One region of the Methylocaldum sp. genome, then DNA from elsewhere that is predicted to be linked to it. Evidence: riboswitches for the same ligand, from Rfam matches in the RefSeq annotation. Region 1 holds a riboswitch; each other region holds the start of a gene.
The links. Region 1 has a riboswitch for cyclic di-GMP ahead of ABJK70_RS17940 (hypothetical protein). Riboswitches for the same ligand answer to the same signal wherever they lie in the genome.

Region 1 (3,249 bases):
GCGGTCACGGCCCTGGGCGAAGCCCTGAACTATTGTGCCGACGGAGCGCCGTCGGAAGCGCGCCTTGACCGCTTGTTCCGGAACATCGCTTCCTGTCTGCCGAAAGGCGGCGTTTTCGCATTCGACATCCTTGTCCGCTCGGACGGCGAACCCATGCACTATCGCTCCTGGCGCAAAGGGCCGGATTGGGCGGTGTTGGTGGAGATATCCGAACAGCCGCAGGAAAACCTGTTGATTCGGGACATTACCGTGTTCAGGAAAGGCGGCCACGGCTACCGCCGTTCCGAGGAGCGGCACCGGATCGGCGTTTTGGGCGGCGCCCAAATCGAACGTCTTCTCGCCGGCGCCGGTTTCGAGGTGACCGTCTCACCCCATTACGGCCGCCATCCTCTGGCTCAACGACGCTTGGCATACATCGCCTACAAGAGATCGGATGAAGGACTGCGTCCTGAAGGATAGGCACGAGAACCGAAGAAACCAAGGTATCTTCAAGCACGCAGCGACCGTTTGTGCGGCCGGCAAATGATGCTGATTTGGCGGCCCAGACGAAGTCCAATAATCCATGGTCCGCTGAACGTAGTCCATGGATTACAAATATCGGGAAATATTCCCGCAAAAGCATGAATCACGCAGTTTGTCCCGAATATCCCTGGTGTATTTGTCGATTGCCATCGAATAATTACGTTGTATGCCTTAAGCCTTGCGGGATTTCACAGGACAGACGATTAATGTCAAATAAGACAACAGATTATGATGATGTCATGCGCATTGAATTGCGGCATTTAACCTGCTCCCCACATAATGCGGTATGTCGCGCATTGATATCCGCCATGGGCGCCGGGATACCTACGCATTAACGATACATTTGTTAATGCACTGATACTCGCTGCCTCTTTCCCGTGACATGCCTGTAAATTGGCATGTGTTCCCAGGTAAATTACGCTTTGCTTCCACCGTTCCCCGGTATTTTCAAATTACAGCTTGTTAGTCTCGGAATACCCCTGCTCACTGGCACGGTATCTGCTTTAGCAGCTTGACTTGCCCGATAAGAACGCCAGTTTTCGAGCCTTATTGTCATTGTCATTTCGGCGGTTCTTATCAGCGACGACTGGCGGTTGGGCGCATGCCTGTCCGTTGGCCCAGGATGATATCGGTCTCAGGGACGAGACGCCTTCGCCACCTCCGCCGCGAGGCGGACTCGGAAAGCCGCGGGTCTTGGTATTCAAGACAGCCGGGCCGCCTCTCCTGTGAGAGTTATTCAAGGGCTATGGATTTCTCGAGCCTGCCGCACAACCTCTCGATGTTTCAAATCACAGGAAAAAATCCATGCAAAAATTTGGGGTCAAGAAAATGCAGATCCGACAGACCATTCTCGCAGCGGCTGCCCTGATCATGGCCAATTCGGCCGATGCCGGTGTGTTGCACGGGGGAACTTTTAGCGTTACCTATGCCAACCCGAACAACCTGTTGGAAGGACTAACCATCGGTCCTGGCGGGCTAACCGAATATTATGTCGCGAACTTCTTTCCCAAGGCGGTGGCCGATACTTACTCGACCATTGCGGATATCATAACGGTGCCCACCAACACCTACCCCGCGCCGTCAACGCTCGAATACGTCGTCAATCCCGCCGATCTGACCGGCACCGGAATTCCAACGGGCGCCGGCGGCCGCGCCAACAAGCCCACCACGTTGACCTGGGACGCCAGTCAGGATGCTTTGGTCGACTCGTCCGCCTTTATCGCCAACGGCCAGATCGGGTTGAACGGTGTCGTGATGACCCGTGGCAGTTTCACGGGTACATTGACGTCCGGAGATTACACCTTCGAATACAACGCGAGTCGAAATGACGGCGTCAACAGCGGCTGGACCTTGTGGAACAACACGAGCTTCAGAACGTCCACTTACGATGCCCGCAACATCAGCGTTACCACCAATGGCGATGAATTGCTCATGACCGGGGAACTCTGGTGGTCACCCAATATGACCGCTTTCCTGTTCGGCGGCGACGGCTCGAACTCCGCCGGTAAAGCCGCTACCTTCACTCTGGTTTCGCCTGCCGTGGTTCCGGTGCCGGCAGCGGTCTGGCTGTTCGGCAGCGGCTTGTTAAGCCTGCTGGCCGGCGCCCGCCGAAAGTCGGTCCAGGCGGCTTTATCCGCTTGATCGCCGAATAGAGGCCGTCGACCCGGGCTGCCGAGCCGCCCGGGGAGCCGTCTATCGCGTTTATCCGGCCAATCGGCCGGATAAACGCTCCCACCTTCGACCTGTTACGGACTTATCCTCATGACTACACGCCACCGACTCTCGCGATTCGGCAAAACTCTTGCACCCTGTTTGACATTTCTAGCCGCATGGTTGGCATTCCTTCCGGCAACGGCGACCGCCGCCACCGTTTCCGGCGGCGCATTGATCATGAACCTGGACCGGGATGCGCTGGCCGCCGCCGTCTCCTTGGACGCGACCGATGCGCCTTCCATATATCTGGAGGAATTTTTCGATGCACAAGCCGCGGCGGTGCGCAACAACGCGCAAATTTTGGAAGATCATATAGTGCCGGGCGTCGGCGAAATCCCGGCCACGGGTCTCGAATTCGCCGTCAACGGCGCTACCGTCGACGTCCCGGTCGGCCGGAGAACCAAGCCGACCACGTTGACGTTCGATCCGGGCGATTTCGCGGGCAGCGTCACCGGCGCGATCGGTCTTGGCGGCGTCAGCCGTTTCCGGATCGATACCGGATCGCCGAGCAACCGCATCGTCTCCGGAGACTACACCCTGGAATTCGACGCGGCCAACATCGATGCCGAGACCGGACGCTCCGGCTGGACGCTCTATAACCATTATTCTTTCCGGTCGGAATCCTTCAACTTGTTCAACGTGGCGATGGGGCTCGACCCGAATTCGTTCACCCTGTCGGGCGAACTCGGGGTCGGGCCGGGATGGGAGCATTTTGGCGGCACCGTGGGCGCGATCGTCGGCGATTTCAGTTTTCAAACCACCGTGGTACCGGTTCCGGCCGCGGTGTGGCTGTTCGTATCGGGTCTCGCCGGATTCGGCCTGTTCGGCAGATCCCGGAGTTACCGCGCATGATACGGTCCGGTTTACGCAATCCACATCCGGGACGGCATGCCGCGGTGTGGTCCGGATGGATACTGGCGTTCGCATGCGCCGACGCCGCAGCGACGCATTCCGCTTTTGGTCCTTACATCAGCATCCAGGTCAACGTCGACGCGGCCGGTCAAAACATTACCG
Region 2 (3,249 bases), on a different contig from region 1:
TTGGCGAGGACGCGTATTCGTACGTGTTCGACGGCGAAGCAGGCTATCTGGATCATGCCCTGTCCAGTTTGACGCTCACTTATCAGGTCAAGGGCGTCGCGGAATGGCACATCAACGCGGACGAGCCAATCGCGCTCGACTACAACACCGACTTCAAGACGCCGGATCAGGTCACCAGCTTCTACAGTGCCGATCCGCATCGTTCGTCGGACCACGATCCGGTCGTGGTGGAAGTGCTGGTGCCGGGCGATCTCGACAAGGACGGCGACGTCGACGTAGCGGACCAGAACCGCTTCCGCTCCGCCTTGGGCAAGTGTTCGGGCCAATCCGGCTACTTGGCGGAGGCTAACTACGACGGCGTCGGCTGCGTGACCTATGCCGACTACCAGCGCTGGTATGGCCACTACGCTGCCTATCGTGTCAAGGCAGGCCTTTAAACAGCGATCGGCCGCCTCCTTGCAACGAGGCGGCCCTTTCCCCTAACTGGAGATAAACGATGTTGACTTTTAAAGCCCGCCTCGCAATTGCCATTCTGGGGCTATTGGCCGTGGCCCCTTCCCACTCGGCCGTGGTGTCGCTCAATTTGGTCGGGAATGCCCCCGTGCTGGTTGGCGACAGCTTCAGTATCGATTTAACGTTGACTCAGCCCTTCGATGGGTTGGACGCTTCCGATGAATTGCTGGCGTTCGGATTCGACACGGTGCTGAACGGTACCGCCGCTCAGTTCACCGGCGTCACGTATTCGCCGTCCTTCAGCGATGACAGCGGCCTGCTCGGACTGGATTTGGCGGGATCGGCCTTCCCCGGCATCCCCAATCTTCCGGCTAATCAGACACTGACTCTGGCGACGCTCAATTTCCAGGCGTTGTACGCCGGAAATATTGATTTGGGCGTGTTGGGCAATCCGTCCGAACCCAATCAAGGATTGTTCTTCAGCCTCTCGGGGCCGCTCGCCGCCAATGCCGGTCTGTCCTTGAGCATTCAGTCCAGCGCGGTTCCCGTACCGGCCGCCTTTTGGCTGTTCGCCAGCGGGATCTCGGGGCTGGTGGTGCGGAGTGCATGCCGAAAAAGTTGTACGATCGGCGCACTCAGTCTACGAAGATAGCCGTTGGGCCAACGGGTTTGTCGGCAAAGGATTGCCGACCTACGAATGCTTGAATCCATTCACCCGAGCCGAAGGCGCCAACGACGTCCGCCAAGCCTGTTTTGCCGTACGAGCGAGATGAAAACGCGCTAAGTCTACGAAGATAGGCTTTGATCCCAGCCGTTGCCAAAGCTAACCCGTCCCAATTCGCTCGGCTCTTCGTGTGGACGCGGGCCGGTGTACGGCTGGCGGAAACGTGATCAGGCTCCGAACCAAGGCCTTCCCGGCGGTTTTTCTCTTCGCCAAGCCCAAACGCGGCTTGGGCTTGGCTTACGAGCACCTCGAAGTTTTTCGAGGTGCCTGACCAACGGATGCAGGCGGCCGGGGACCAAGCGGGACCTGATCCGCCGATTCGACCTGGCGTATCGGCAGAGTGCCTTCGGTCTATCGCCATCCGCTGCCGCCGCGCCGCTTCCAGCACGAATGGTTTCCCCTCGCTGGCTCATCTCATCACCTGCGCACGAAGCTCGGCCTTGAACGGCTGTCTCGGTAATTTCGCCATCTCGTTCCACCACCAATCACCGGATTTACGCGATTGATGGTGTCCACTTTTTTGAGCCTGGCTCACTGGCTCATGGAGAAGGAGACTGGACAGAATCCACCTAATCGGTCTCCGACGAGTCATTTGTCATAAATTGATTACATAGATTTAACCAATCATTAACTGACGTGTAACAGTCTCGGCTTAATTTGACCGGGTATTTCGAAAAAATGAGCAAGGAGGCTTAGGTCGGTTACCGGTCACGTCAAGCTGTAGGACCAGCTGAACGTGTTTGCCGAAGAGCCACACCCGCCGTGAGGCGGGGCCGGAAAGCCACGGGTCTCGCGTTTGTCGAGATCGCCGGGCCGCCTCCCGAGTGATGGGGAGGACCGTGGCACCGCTCACCACCTGTGGGCAGAATCACGGACATCACTGTGAGTTCAACGTCAACACAGTGAAAAGGTAATTCGGATGAAACCAAGTAAGATCATTTCGGCGCTCGCTTTGACGGGCGTCGGATTCTCAAGTACTGCCGGTGCGGCAACCTTGCCGAACTGGGTGGGTACCGCGGACTACACCGTCGTGGGCGGTTCGGCCGGCGAAGCGGTCGGTCCCTTCGATACTTACGACTTCGCGGCGGGCGACGGCGGTCTGGCATTGCTCGTACCGGACACGATCGCCAATCCCTCCCAAATTACGGTGGGAGACATCTATTCAGGCGTGTACCAGTCTTACGTCACCAACCATCAGTTGGGCACCTCCACGGTGAGCAACCCCAAACTGAACGTCTCTTACGAGTTGACCACCCAGTCGGCTTTCCAAACACAAGTCACGAACGCGCAGAATCTGGGCAACGGGCTGTGGACCATCAACTTCCAGGTGTTGAGTGGCTCGCTGGACCTGTTTTTCGACAACGCCGTCAATCGCGACGTAACCGGTGACACGGGCATCACGGACGGCACCAATATTCTTAAGGGATCGGTGACGGGCGGAACCGGGGTCGTCACGGTAAGCACCCAGTTTCCTTCCGGTCTTGGCGTAACCTCGAGCGAATTTACCTTCGTCGGAAACACCAGTTTCTATGATTCGGCGGTATACGATCCCGATACCATCGGCGGCGGCCAGTCGTTGTTCTCCCTGTTCGTCAGAAACCCCACCGCACCTCCCGCCATCTCTTCCGTCGGCGGCATACCGGTTACATCGACGAGCATTCTCTACCAGGCGGATGGATCGCTCACGCTGACGGCGGTACCGGTTCCAGCGGCCTTCTGGCTGCTCGCTAGTGCCTTGGCCGGCATGAGCGTCATCTCTCGCCGTTCCAGCAAATTGGCTGCGTGAGCCTCGCATGGCAAGCCCATTTGGTGAATGGGCGAGGATTCGGTGCAAATCTGCTTCGCTGACTGCGGAAGCAGACGGCGCGGCCGAACGTCACAACCGGGCCGGCGCTTATCCCGGTCCGGTTCCTCGAGCCGACCGCCAGCCGGAACGGCCGAGGCCAGTGCTGCAATTATCATCCTCATGACGCAGCGTCGCTAAAAGTCCGCGACAACTCTTGAGGAACTTCACCCTCGGGCTCGAACACCGCGCGCGAGCCAGTTCGGCGCCGGCGAGCCCCCTCCGGCGC
Region 3 (3,249 bases), on a different contig from region 1:
GGCTGGGTCTATGGCGGTATAAACAATCCGACCTATCCGACGGTATCGCCGGGTTGGGTGGGAACCGCCAGCCCGACGACGCTGCCGTTCGGTTACACCGGTTCTTCGGCGTTGAACTGGGCGGCCGAACTCCATAACGCGGGTGATTCGCTGGAAATTTCCAGGGCAGATGCGCAAGCGAGATATGGCGTTGCAGCGGATATCGATACAGCTAGAGGCGCCTGGCTCGACGCGGGAGCAACCCCTCAGGGCTGGTCGCACACCACCGATATCGGGTTGTTGATGTCGCACAGCGATGCTTATGTCACGCTGAATCTCTCCGCCGTCAATTCGGAAATTGCCAACTTCGGGATTACGGTATTTACCGGTATGGACACCGGTACCGGCTATGAGAACCATCAGGCATGGAATAGCCCGATTCAAGGCTTAGATTTCACCGCGAGCGATCCGTTCGGCACCACCGGCGTAACTTATTTGACCCACGATTCAACCGTCGACGGGGTCAACGGTCTGACCTTCCTGGCGGAGGCCGGTCAGATTTATTCCATTTATCTGGGCGGTAGCGGCGGAGCCAATTGGAATCAAAACAAGGATCTTTACGTCTTGAACATCACGTCTTCTCCGGTTCCGATACCGGCCGCCATTTGGCTGTTCGGCAGTGCTTTGGCCGGGATGGGATTCGTCGGGCGGCACAGACACAAGGCCGTCGCCGCATGATGCGGGACAAGGCGGTCGAGCTTGCCTTCGAGGCTGGGCGCACCATGTGGCATGCGCCGGTGTCGGCGATATCCGGCCGTTTCATCGCCTCGGCCTCAGCCGATCGCCGCTTTGAAACGGTGTAGTGAAAGAGCTGGCTGACTGACCCTCCGGATGATTTGGGTCGCCACATGCTGGAATACCCGCACTACAAACATGGGATATCCCGCAGCTTCCGTTAGGTTCGTCATAGAAATGGCGCTATATCAACGGTTTACCTCAGGCGCGCTTATTGCTCTTGGGGTATCGGCCGGTTCGACCGAATTCCGGTTCGAACGCGCTTTGTGCTACGGAAAACCGGAAAACCATTGCCGGGGAAGGGGAGCGTAGACCGTAGCGGGGCGGAGTCCCTTTTGCACCTGCCACTCCCGCCGCGAGGCGGGTTCGGAAAGCCACGGGTCTTGTGAGTTTGATCCCAAGACGGCCGGGCCGCCTCCCTCGGTGATGGGGAGATCGGAGCGCCTTCCGCTTTTGACGGGAGCGCTGCGGACATCGCTGCCTATGTGAAAACAAAGACCAACTCCATAGAACAGCACGAGGTAATTTCCTATGTCCAAAAACAAAAACAAACTGACCAAAGCGGTGGCCATGGCCCTCGCCGGTACCGTCTTGTCCGTAGGCGCCGTTTCCGGCGCCCAGGCGCATACGATGTACAACACCTTCACCACCACTGAGCTGTCCGCCACCGACGGCTGGAACTATGGGGGTATAGGCAATCCGACCTATCCGACGGTATCGCCGGGTTGGGTCGGAACCGCCAGTGCCACCACGCTGCCTTTCGGCTATGCCGGTACGTCTCATCTGAACTGGGCGGCCGAGCTTCACTCCGCGGGCAACACGCTCGAAATCTCGAAAGCAGATGCAGTAACGCGTTACGGCTTCGCCGCGGAAATCGATACCGGCGCCGGGGCCTGGCAGGACGCAGGCGTCAATGGCAGCGGAGTTCCGACAGCCAACGGGCCGACCGGCTGGAGACATCAGACCGATATTGGCTTGATCAAGGCCGAAGAAACTATGTGGGTAACACTGAATCCCGTGGTGGTTACGGGAACCGGCTACGACATTCAGAACTTTGGCATCACCGTCTTCACCGGCATGGACTCCGGTACCGGCAGTTACTCTCATCACGGCTCCTGGAACTGCCCCGGATGCACACCCGCGAAACCTTACGAAGCCGATAACCCGTTCGGCACCGTAGGACTGAGCTACTTGACTCACGATGGCACCGTCGACGGTGTAGACGGTTTGACCTTTCTGGCCCTGGCCGGTCAGGTTTATTCCATCTACCTGGGCGGCGCCGGCGTGGGGAACTGGAGTCAGAACATCGCGGAGTACAGCTTGAATATCAGCACCGCACCGGTTCCGGTCCCCGCGGCGGTTTGGCTGTTCGGCAGCGCCCTCGCGAGTTTGGTCACGCTGGGACAGCGCCGCAAGAACGTCATGGCCGTTCCCGCCTGAAACAAGACCTCGACGTATGTACACGCCTTCCTTTCCGCGCTCTAAGCGGGGAACTTTTGTGTGGAATCACCCATGAGACTGCGTGATTTGCCACGTCGGTGGCGTTTGCATGCGATTTATCTGTTTGATTAGCAATGATTATTTAGTGGCATATTTATTGTTTCAGCAAAGGCCGGGTCCGCCGCTTAGGGGGCTCATAAAAAGACGCGATACACACGGATTCGCAAGGAATCGGCTGGCAGGGATCGCCCGAGGGATCTTTGTCGGGATGGACCGCCGTTAGGTCTGTCCGAATCGCCACACCCGCCGCGAGGCGGGGCCGGAAAGCTTCGGGTCTCGATGCTATGGAGTATTCGAGACGGCCGAGCCGCCTCCTAGTGTGATGGGGAGGACCGCGGCGCAGCTCCATTGGGTACGGTGAAGCGCCGCGGACATCACTGTTAACGAGCTTTTGGACGACCACTAACAGTGACGAGGACGAATCATAGTATGAAAACCACGGCAACAATACTGGCCCTCGCGGGAATGCTCGGGGGAACATTGGTCGCTGCGCCCGAGGCTCACGCGCACGCCACGTTCAACATCGCCGGTTACGGCGACGGCACCGGCGGCAGCATCAACGGCGCCGACGGAATGCCGGGCACCGACGCGAGCGGCGTTTGGACCAACGGCGGTGTCGGCTATACCGGGAGTTTGCCCGTCATGTGGTATGCGGGCATGCACAGCGCGGCGGCGGCCGGCCGCACCATCGAGACCGGCACGCCCACATCCACCAACGGCAGCAGCCTGCAGCGGCAGATTGCCAACTATAACAACAATAACGATCCCGACCTTCCCACGGATCGAATGCTGCGGGTCGGCGGCCTTTCCTGGTCCGATCCCGACAACGGCGGACAGGGTTGGGGCCATGGAGCGGACTTCGGCCTGATCCATTGGTCCTGCGGCGGCAGCGCCCAGGGCTGCGTGGATGCCGGAGTATCGCAATTCAAAATCACTCTGGCGGACGACCTTGCCGACGGCGGCGCCAACCTCAAA

Region 2: it holds a riboswitch for cyclic di-GMP, as region 1 does, so the genes downstream of both, pepA (flocculation-associated PEP-CTERM protein PepA) here and ABJK70_RS17940 (hypothetical protein) in region 1, are expected to answer to the same signal.
Region 3: it holds a riboswitch for cyclic di-GMP, as region 1 does, so the genes downstream of both, ABJK70_RS06825 (hypothetical protein) here and ABJK70_RS17940 (hypothetical protein) in region 1, are expected to answer to the same signal.

What each region holds. Positions count from the first base shown of each region.
Region 1 covers NZ_JBDIVO010000256.1:2,768-6,016, reverse strand. The annotation lists gene ABJK70_RS17945 (class I SAM-dependent methyltransferase) at 1-459, shown strand, start outside; cyclic di-GMP riboswitch class I at 1,166-1,244, shown strand; gene ABJK70_RS17940 (hypothetical protein) at 1,327-2,163, shown strand; gene ABJK70_RS17935 (VPLPA-CTERM sorting domain-containing protein) at 2,284-3,087, shown strand; gene ABJK70_RS17930 (sialidase family protein) at 3,084-3,249, shown strand, end outside.
Region 2 covers NZ_JBDIVO010000136.1:157-3,405, reverse strand. The annotation lists gene ABJK70_RS12890 (ExeM/NucH family extracellular endonuclease) at 1-437, shown strand, start outside; gene ABJK70_RS12885 (hypothetical protein) at 497-1,105, shown strand; cyclic di-GMP riboswitch class I at 1,918-1,998, shown strand; gene pepA (flocculation-associated PEP-CTERM protein PepA) at 2,097-2,963, shown strand; partial or broken gene ABJK70_RS12875 (hypothetical protein) at 3,188-3,249, opposite strand, start outside.
Region 3 covers NZ_JBDIVO010000048.1:4,035-7,283, reverse strand. The annotation lists gene ABJK70_RS06835 (VPLPA-CTERM sorting domain-containing protein) at 1-717, shown strand, start outside; gene ABJK70_RS06830 (hypothetical protein) at 714-842, shown strand; cyclic di-GMP riboswitch class I at 1,108-1,193, shown strand; gene ABJK70_RS06825 (hypothetical protein) at 1,306-2,214, shown strand; cyclic di-GMP riboswitch class I at 2,501-2,589, shown strand; gene ABJK70_RS06820 (hypothetical protein) at 2,704-3,249, shown strand, end outside.